Regions from separate parts of the Pseudomonas sp. 3B-A001-10F genome, predicted to be linked through region 2. Evidence: predicted binding sites of a transcription regulator. Region 2 holds the regulator's gene; the other holds the start of a gene.
The links. Region 2 encodes FliA, which starts transcription of late flagellar genes. Its sites were predicted from a motif close to CTAAAGTTTNNNNNNNNNNNGCCGNTAA; they were not measured.
Positions count from the first base shown of each region.

Region 1: a site for FliA is predicted at 1,851-1,878, ahead of AC0ZWN_RS10710 (methyl-accepting chemotaxis protein). Genes of this name have one in related genera too.

Region 1 covers NZ_JBQYFW010000008.1:147,157-151,780, forward strand. The annotation lists gene AC0ZWN_RS10700 (inorganic phosphate transporter) at 1-468, opposite strand, end outside; gene AC0ZWN_RS10705 (transporter) at 693-1,715, opposite strand; gene AC0ZWN_RS10710 (methyl-accepting chemotaxis protein) at 1,993-3,615, shown strand; gene AC0ZWN_RS10715 (hypothetical protein) at 3,726-4,172, shown strand; gene AC0ZWN_RS10720 (PepSY domain-containing protein) at 4,480-4,624, opposite strand, start outside.
Region 2 covers NZ_JBQYFW010000037.1:50,422-55,045, forward strand. The annotation lists gene flhF (flagellar biosynthesis protein FlhF) at 1-879, shown strand, start outside; gene fleN (flagellar synthesis regulator FleN) at 996-1,826, shown strand; gene fliA (RNA polymerase sigma factor FliA) at 1,823-2,563, shown strand; gene AC0ZWN_RS25000 (chemotaxis response regulator CheY) at 2,730-3,101, shown strand; gene AC0ZWN_RS25005 (protein phosphatase CheZ) at 3,120-3,908, shown strand; gene AC0ZWN_RS25010 (chemotaxis protein CheA) at 3,963-4,624, shown strand, end outside.

The sequences.
Region 1 (4,624 bases), on a different contig from region 2:
GATCGCCGCGATCAGCAGGGCGAAAATCATCGAGAAACCGGCAGACGAACCGACCTGCAGAATCAACTCCACCGGCAGCAACGCGATGATGCCGAACGCCACCGCGCCGCTCGAAAGCAACACGCCGAGAAAGTTGAAGAACCCCGACCAGACCACCGCGACATTCGGCGGCAACGAGTGGGTGTAGATCACCGTCGCGACGGCGTTGGCGGTGTCGTGGAAACCGTTGACGAACTCGAAACCCAGGGCAATCAGCAGCGCCACGCCGAGCAGCAGGAACGGCGTCCACGTGGTGACTACCGTGCCGAGTTCGTGCATGTCGTGCATCAGGCTGTAAGCGGTGAACAGCATTCCCAGCGCCAACACGGCGAAAAAGATCACGTAGGTAAACGGGCCGGTTTTCTTGTCGAGGGCTGGCCTGCCACTGTGGGCGGACGCGGGGCTGGCGGTCAGGGAGGGAGTAGCCATGGCAGGACAATCCTGAGCGAGGGAAGGAATGTCGCCCATGATCGTTGCAGAATGTTACAGAGAAACTGCGCCATGTCAGTGTTTGGCTGATTAGCCCCACCGTCGGTCTTCTGCTCGTTCCCACGCTCTGCGTGGGAATGACGCCCGGGACGCTCCGCGTCCCTGTGACGCAGAGCGTCACTTGATGCATTCCCACGCAGAGCGTGGGAACGAGCGTTCAGGCGTCAGTAATCCCCGCGTTTGCGAAACGCCCACCGCCCGGCAATCACGGTAAACGTCGCCACCAGTGCAACCAGAATCCAGAACCCTTCCGGATCCTGCGACAACGGCACCCCACCCACATTCATCCCGAAAAAACCGGCAATGATGTTGATCGGCAGCGCCAGTACCGTCACCACGGTCAGGGTGAACAGCGTGCGGTTGCTCTGTTCGTTGAGGTTGGCGGCGATCTCTTCCTGCAACAGTTTGATCCGCTCGCCGAGGGCGGTGAGGTCGTTGATGATCAGCGCAAACTCCTCGGTGGATTTGCGCAGCTCCTTGACGTCCTCCTTTTGCAACCAGGGCGGCGGCCGGTTGAGCAGACGCAGCAGCGAACCCGGCTCCAGCGCCAGCAGCCGTTGCAGCCGCACCAGCACACGGCGATTGGCGCCGAGTTCGGCACGGTTGGTCGACAGCCGCGAGGAGAGCAATTCGTCCTCGACCTGATCGACGCTCATGCTGGTCTTGCGCACGATTTGCGTGAGTACTTCGCCCTGATCGCGCAGCAGATGCACGAGCAATTCCGAGGGCGAACGAAAACGCTCGCCGGCCTTCACCGACGAGCGCAATTTATCCACCGAGTGCAGCGGTTGCAGACGCGCACTGACGATCAGTTTGCTGCGCACACAGACCCACAGCGTCGACACGTCCGAGGAGACCATGCTGCTGAGGTTGAACACGACATCGTTGACCACCGCCAGCAACGCCGAGTCGACATGCTCGATGCGCGTCGACCGCGAACCTTCGTGCAACGCTTCGAAAAACTCCTCGGGCAATTGCAGATGACTTTTCATCCAGCGCTCGCACGCCGCATGCGCCAGATTGAGGTGCAGCCAAAGGAATTCGCCCGTGTCGTTATCGTCCTGCAAGCAGCGCAACGCTGTCGCCGAGTCGACTTCGCGGCCACGTTCGCCGGGCAGGAAACGAAAGCCGTAGAGCAGGCCAAACAGATCGGGATCGCGATGGCTGATATCGAGGCTGTGGTTCATGAAGGCTCGCTGCGAGGAGGGTGCGTCGGTTGTGCAAATGGCAGGTTCACTGAGCCGCATCATCGCAATGTCACATGACGTTTATGTGACGGCAAAGTGACGTCAAATCAGCGACTTACCGATGGTCGGATTTTCTTCAAGAGGCGCTCTGGCGTGCCGATCACACTTGGGTTACGTTGCGCGCGCTTGGCCATGAGCCAAGGCGTGCCGACAGGGATGTCCGGCAAAATTTCACGCCTTACCGGGCGTGCCTCATCCTTGTCCTGAGTATCTTTCGATGCTGCAAAAATCCCTGAGAGCGCAAATTCTCGCCCTGCTGAGCGGCAGCCTGCTGGCGGTGCTGTTGATTGCCCTGGCCTGTTTTCATTTCCTCTCCAACGGCGTGCAGAGTTACAGCCAGTTGATCGCCGGTCCCTTGCACACTTCGCAATTGATCGACGAGGCCAACCTGCAATTCAAGGTGCAGGTGCAGGAATGGAAAAACGTTCTGCTGCGCGGCAAGCAACCGGCGGATCTGAGCAAATATTGGGGGCAGTTCGAGGACCGTCAGCGCGATGTGCAAAACATCCTCGGCGAACTGGCCGGCCAGAAAGGCATCGAGCCGGCGCTGAAAACCCGCATCGAACGTCTGCGTGAAGAACATCGTCTGCTCGGCGCTGCCTACCAGAAGGGCCGCGATGCCTACGTAGCGGCCGGTGGTGATCCGACGGCGGGCGACAGCGCGGTCAAAGGTGTCGACCGCGCCGCCAGCGATCAGATGAGCGAGCTGGTCGCCGAGTTGCGCAAGCAAGGTACCGCGCAGTCGGCGCTGATCAGTGCCGAGGCTGATCGCACCGTGTGGCTGGGGCTGCTGGTGATGCTCGCGTCGGGTCTGCTGATCGGCTTGTTGAGCCTGTGGCTGGTCAACCGCAACCTGGTCGAGCCGATCCGCAAACTGATCGATTACGTCACCCAGTTGAGTCGCGGCAAACTCGCCGAGCGCGTGGTCAGCGACCGCCAGGATGAGCTGGGCAACCTCGCCGCCGCCGCCAACACCTTGCGCGATTTCCTCGCCGAAACCTTCACCCGTTTGCAACGCAGCGCCAGCGATCTGGACAGCGCCAGCGGTGAGTTGAATGCGATCGCCACGACCATGGCCGGCGGCACCAACGAACAATTCAATCGCACCGATCAAGTGGCCACGGCGATGAACGAAATGTCCGCCACCGCCCAGGAAGTGGCGCGTCACGCCGCTGATGCTGCGCGTGCGGCCGACGATGCCGACCAGTCCGCCCAGCAGGGTGAAAAGGTCATGCAGAGCACCATCCACTCGATCACCCAGATGCGCGGCGAAATCGCCAATACCGCCACGGTGATCCGTCGTCTGGAAGCCGACAGCGGCCGCATCGGCAAAGTGCTGGAAGTGATTCGCGGCATCGCCGAACAGACCAACCTGCTGGCCTTGAACGCGGCCATCGAAGCGGCGCGCGCCGGTGAGGCCGGGCGTGGTTTTGCCGTGGTCGCCGATGAAGTACGCAACCTCGCACAACGCACCGCCGAGTCAATCATCGAGATCAACCAGATCATCCAGAGCGTGCAGACCGGCGCGGTGGACGCGGCGCAAGCCATCGACAGCGGCCAGACGCGCAGTGATGAAAGCGTCGAGCAGGTGACCCAGGCCGGCGCGATGCTGGAGCGCATCACCCACGCGGTGGAAGCGATCCGCGACATGAACCGCCAGATTGCTACCGCCGCCGAAGAGCAGACCTCGGTGGCCGAGGACATCTCGCGCAACCTCACCGAGATCACCTCGATCGCCAGCACCAACCTCGACAACGTGCAGCGCACCGAAAGCGCGAGTCAGAACCTGCACAGTCTGTCGGGGGAGCTGAACGAAGTCACCGCGCGTCTGAGTGCCTGACGCAAACGACCGTGTACCGGTTCGGATACCGAGTCGGTACACAGTCGATCTCAAATTGAGGCGGCCGTGGTCGATGACCGGTTATCTATAACCGGCATTGGAGTATTTCCATGGTCAGCATCACGTCTGTTTCGATCAATCAGACCCTCAGCACGCCCACCAGCAAAACGTCGATTAGCGACGTTGGTGACGACACGTCTACCTCAGCAACCGCCAGCACGGGCGCGACTGCCGATAGCGGTAAAGTCGCCGCCGGTGATGGGGCCGCTCCGGCGGGTGACAGCAGCTCCAGCAGCAGTGAAGAATCGGATTCGGTGAAGGAACTGCGCAAGCAGATTGCCGAGTTGCAGAAGCAATTGCAGGAGGAGCAGCAAGCGCTGCAAGCGGCCCAGGCGAAGCAGGAAAGTTCGGATGCCAAAACCGCCGAAGTAGCTGCCGCACAAGCGCAGATCACCGCCACCTCGGCCTCCCTGTCCACCGCCACAGCTTCATTGTTGCAGGCGTTGCAGGACTCCGACTCGAGCACTTCGGGCTCGTTGGTCAGCACCTCGGTGTGATGCCTTTTCCCCTCACCCTAGCCCTCTCCCGGAGGGAGAGGGGACTGACCGTGGTGATTATGCGAGCTACGCCGACCTGAGATTTCGAGGCGTACTCAGGTCCTTGTTGTTTTCCTGATCGGCTTCAAGATTGCGAGTCGAACTCAGGCATTGAAAAGTCCCCGATCTGCTCCCTTCCCCCCTCGCCCCCTTGGGGGAGAGGGCTGGGGTGAGGGGGAGAAAATTTCACTGACAACACATCAAAAAAGCCGAACACAAAAAAAGCCGCACGATCTTTCAATCGTGCGGCTTTTGGTGGTGCGTTCAATCAAGTGTCTTGCTTGTTGCTCAACACCTTGCCAGTGGTCGCATCAAAGTCCACATCGAACTCTTTGCCATCAGCAGTTTTCAATTCAACTTCATACTCATAACCGTTGAAGTGGTTATCCAGGTCCGTGTCAGTAATAGTTGCA
Region 2 (4,624 bases):
CTCGGCACCCTGGCCTGGAATCAGCTGCAAGGCAGCCGTCCGGCGCAAGCCAACCTGTATCGCCGTCTGCAACGTATCGGCCTGTCCGGCCCGTTGTCGCGCGATCTGCTGGCGATGATCACTGATATCGAAGAACCGCGTCAGGCCTGGCGCATGCTGCTCGCGCATCTGGCCCGGATGATTGCCGTACCGGAAGTCGAGCCACTGGAAGAGGGCGGTATCATTGCCATGGTCGGTCCTGCCGGCATGGGCAAGACCACTACACTCGCCAAGCTGGCCGCGCGTTATGTGCTGAAATACGGCGCGCAGAATGTCGCGCTGGTGAGCATGGACAGTTTCCGTATCGGCGCTCAGGAACAACTGAAGACGCTGGGCCGCATTCTCAATGTGCCAGTGACCCACGTCGATCCGGGCCAATCGCTGGTGCAAGCGCTGGATCCACTGCTGCGCAAACGCGTGGTATTGATCGATACTGCCGGCCTGCAAGCCAGCGATCCGGCCCTGCGCATGCAGCTGGAAAGTCTGGCCGGGCGTGGCATTCGTTCAAAAAATTATCTGGTCTTGGCAACCACCAGCCAGAAACAGGTTCTAACCGCCGCTTATCACAGTTACAAGCGTTGCGGGCTTGCCGGCTGCATCCTGACTAAACTGGATGAAACGGCCAGCCTTGGCGAAGTGTTGAGCCTGGCGATCAGTCATGAATTGCCGGTCGCGTACCTGACCGATGGCCCACGGATTCCGGATGATTTGCATCTGCCGCGCCGTCATCAACTGGTCAGCCGCGCCGTCAGCGTGCAAATGCAGGAAGAACCCAGCGAAGAAGCCATGGCTGACATGTTCGCTGATATCTATCACAGCCCGACCAAGCAGGTAGGCTGAGGTATTCATGAACAGTTTTTGTACCTACATCGATGGTCTGCCATGCATTGTTCCGGTTGTGAACGCGCAGCCAGTAATGTGGCCTCCGTCTATGCAAGACAAGGTAAAGAAATAACATGGGCAGCATGCATCCCGTACAGGTGATCGCGGTGACCGGCGGCAAAGGTGGCGTCGGCAAGACTAACGTGTCAGTGAACTTGTCGCTGGCGCTGGCAGAGCTTGGCCGTCGGGTCATGCTGCTGGACGCCGACCTGGGTCTGGCGAACGTTGACGTATTGTTGGGGCTGACCCCTAAACGCACGCTGGCCGACGTCATCGAAGGCCGGTGCGAGCTGCGCGACGTGCTGTTGCAAGGCCCCGGTGGCATTCGCATCGTGCCGGCGGCGTCCGGCACCCAGAGCATGGTGCACCTGAGCCCGGCGCAACATGCCGGCCTGATTCAGGCGTTCAGCGACATCGGCGACAATCTCGATGTACTGGTGATCGATACCGCTGCGGGTATTGGTGACTCGGTAGTCAGTTTTGTTCGCGCCGCGCAAGAAGTGTTGCTGGTGGTCTGCGATGAGCCGACCTCGATCACTGACGCCTACGCGCTGATCAAACTGCTCAACCGCGATTACGGCATGAACCGCTTCCGCGTCCTCGCCAACATGGCGCAGAGCCCGCAGGAAGGGCGCAACCTGTTCGCCAAGTTGACCAAGGTCACGGATCGCTTCCTTGACGTGGCCCTACAATACGTCGGCGCCGTGCCTTACGACGAAAGCGTGCGTAAAGCGGTGCAGAAGCAGCGCGCGGTGTACGAAGCCTTTCCGCGTTCCAAGTGCGCGCTGGCGTTCAAGGCGATCGCGCAGAAGGTCGACACCTGGCCGCTGCCCGCCAACCCGCGTGGCCACCTTGAGTTTTTCGTCGAGCGCCTCGTGCAGCAAACGGCAGGGCCCGTGCTATGACCGCAAGCGGTATGAACTACTACAAGAAGTCGGCACGTGACGCGCAGTACGAGTTGATCGAGCGTTACGCGCCACTGGTCAAACGCATTGCCTACCACTTGCTGGCGCGCTTGCCGGCGAGTGTGCAGGTCGAAGACCTGATCCAGGCCGGGATGATCGGCCTGCTTGAAGTCTCGACCAAATACGACGCCAGCAAAGGCGCCAGTTTCGAAACGTACGCGGGCATACGAATCCGCGGCGCGATGCTCGACGAAGTGCGCAAAGGGGACTGGGCGCCACGCTCGGTTCACCGCAATACCCGTATGGTCAGCGACGCGATTCGCTCAATTGAAGCTAAAACCGGCCGTGATGCTAAAGATCACGAGGTTGCGGCCGAACTCCAATTGAGTCTCGACGATTACTACGGGATTTTGAATGACACCTTGGGCAGTCGCCTGTTCAGTTTCGACGACCTGTTGCAGGACGGCGAACACGAAGGGCTGCACGAGGATGGCGCGAGTGCTCATATGGAGCCGTCACGCGATCTGGAAGATGAACGTTTCCAGGCAGCGTTGGCGGACGCGATTGCCAATTTGCCGGAGCGTGAGCGACTGGTGTTGGCGCTGTACTACGACGAAGAGCTGAACCTCAAGGAGATCGGTGAAGTCCTTGGCGTCAGTGAATCGCGGGTCAGCCAGTTACACAGCCAGTGCGCGGCCCGTTTGCGGGGGCGTTTGGGGGAGTGGCGAGCGCGCTGAAGGCAGTGTGGGGACACTGCGAACGAGGCTGGTGCGGTGATGAACGGCACCGGTCTTGCTCTGTTGTGCTCCAGACAGTCTTCGAGTGCTGCGCCGATTGATTGAAGTGGCGCGTCCAGGTGCTGGGCGCGTTTAAGACTGCTTGGAGGTCGAATTGAACAAAGACATGAAAATCCTCATCGTTGATGACTTCTCAACGATGCGGCGGATCATCAAGAACCTGCTGCGTGATCTTGGGTTCACCAACACCGTCGAGGCTGACGATGGCGTGACTGCCATTCCAGTGCTCAACAGCGGAAGCATCGACTTTCTGGTAACGGACTGGAACATGCCGGGCATGACCGGTATCGACCTGCTGCGCCATGTGCGTGCCGATGAAAAACTCAAGCACCTGCCAGTGCTGATGGTGACTGCAGAAGCCAAGCGCGAGCAGATCATTGAAGCCGCTCAGGCTGGTGTAAACGGCTACGTAGTCAAACCTTTCACGGCTCAGGCGTTGAAAGACAAAATCGAGAAGATTTTCGAACGCATCGGCTGATGAACGCGCGGGGGAGCTATGGAGCATAACGAATCTTCACAGGGCGATTTCGAGTCGACCCTGAAAAAACACGCGGTCGAACTGGTCGAAAGCCTTGAAAAAGGCAGGTTCGGCGACGCTGTGCAACTGATCCATGAGCTCAATCAGACCCGTGACCGTGGCCTGTACCAGGAAGTCGGCAAGCTCACACGTGAACTGCACAGTGCGATCGTCAACTTCCAGATCGATCCGAACATGCCGCAGGCCGAGGAAGTGTCGCAAATCACCGACGCCACCGAACGCCTGGGCTATGTGGTCAAGCTGACAGAAGCCGCGGCCAACCGCACCATGGATCTGGTGGAAAGCGCCACGCCGGTGGTCAACAGTCTGGCTGATGAAGCGCAGACCTTGAGCGCCGATTGGGGTCGCTTCATGCGTCGCGAGGTCGGGGCTGAAGAGTTCCGCGAGCTGGCGCGCCGGGTCGACGGTTTTCTGTCACGCAGCAGCACGGACAACCGTGCGGTGTCGAGCAATCTCAACGACATCCTGCTGGCCCAGGATTACCAGGACCTGACCGGTCAGGTGATCAAGCGTGTGACCCAACTGGTCACCGAAGTCGAAAGCAATTTGCTCAAACTCGTGCTCATGGCCAGTCAGGTCGACCGCTTTGCGGGCATCGAACATGACCGCGCCGCGATGCTTGCAGAAAAAGATCCACAAAAACATCTCTCGCAGGGTGAAGGTCCGCAGATTCATGCCGATAAACGAGAAGACGTTGTGTCCGGTCAGGACGATGTGGACGATTTGTTATCCAGCCTCGGATTCTAGAGTTGTGGAATTTTAGGTTTTTTGGGTTTTTAGACCTGTAGGAGCACCCCATTAATGAGCTTCGGCGCCGATGAAGAGATCCTTCAGGATTTCCTGGTTGAGGCCGGCGAGATTCTTGAGCAACTGTCCGAACAACTGGTCGAGCTGGAAAGCCGTCCGGATGACGCAGATCTGCTCAACGCAATTTTTCGCGGTTTCCACACTGTAAAAGGGGGCGCCGGCTTCCTTCAGCTCAACGAGCTGGTGGAGTGCTGTCACATCGCCGAAAACGTGTTCGACATCCTGCGCAAGGGTGAGCGTCGCGTTGATGCAGAACTGATGGACGTTGTCCTCGAAGCACTGGACGCGGTGAACAGCATGTTCAGCGAAGTCCGTGAGCGTGCACCGATCACCGCCGCTACCCCGGAACTGCTGGCCGCCCTGGCGCGTCTGGCCGAACCGCAATCGGCGGATGCCGCCCCGGCATCGCCGGTAGCCGAGATGATCGAAGACCTGGTCGTCGAAGGCGACGCGTCGGGCGACATCACCGATAACGAATTTGAACAACTGCTGGACTCGCTGAACGCCGTCAAGGCTGAAGCTGAAGCCCCGGCCGCTGTTGCACCTGCGCAAACGGCCGCTGAAGCCGCGAGCGACGAAATCACTGACGCCGAGTTCGAGTCGTTGCTCGATCAGTTGCATGGCAAAGGCCAGTTCGCGGCGGATGCCGTGGCACC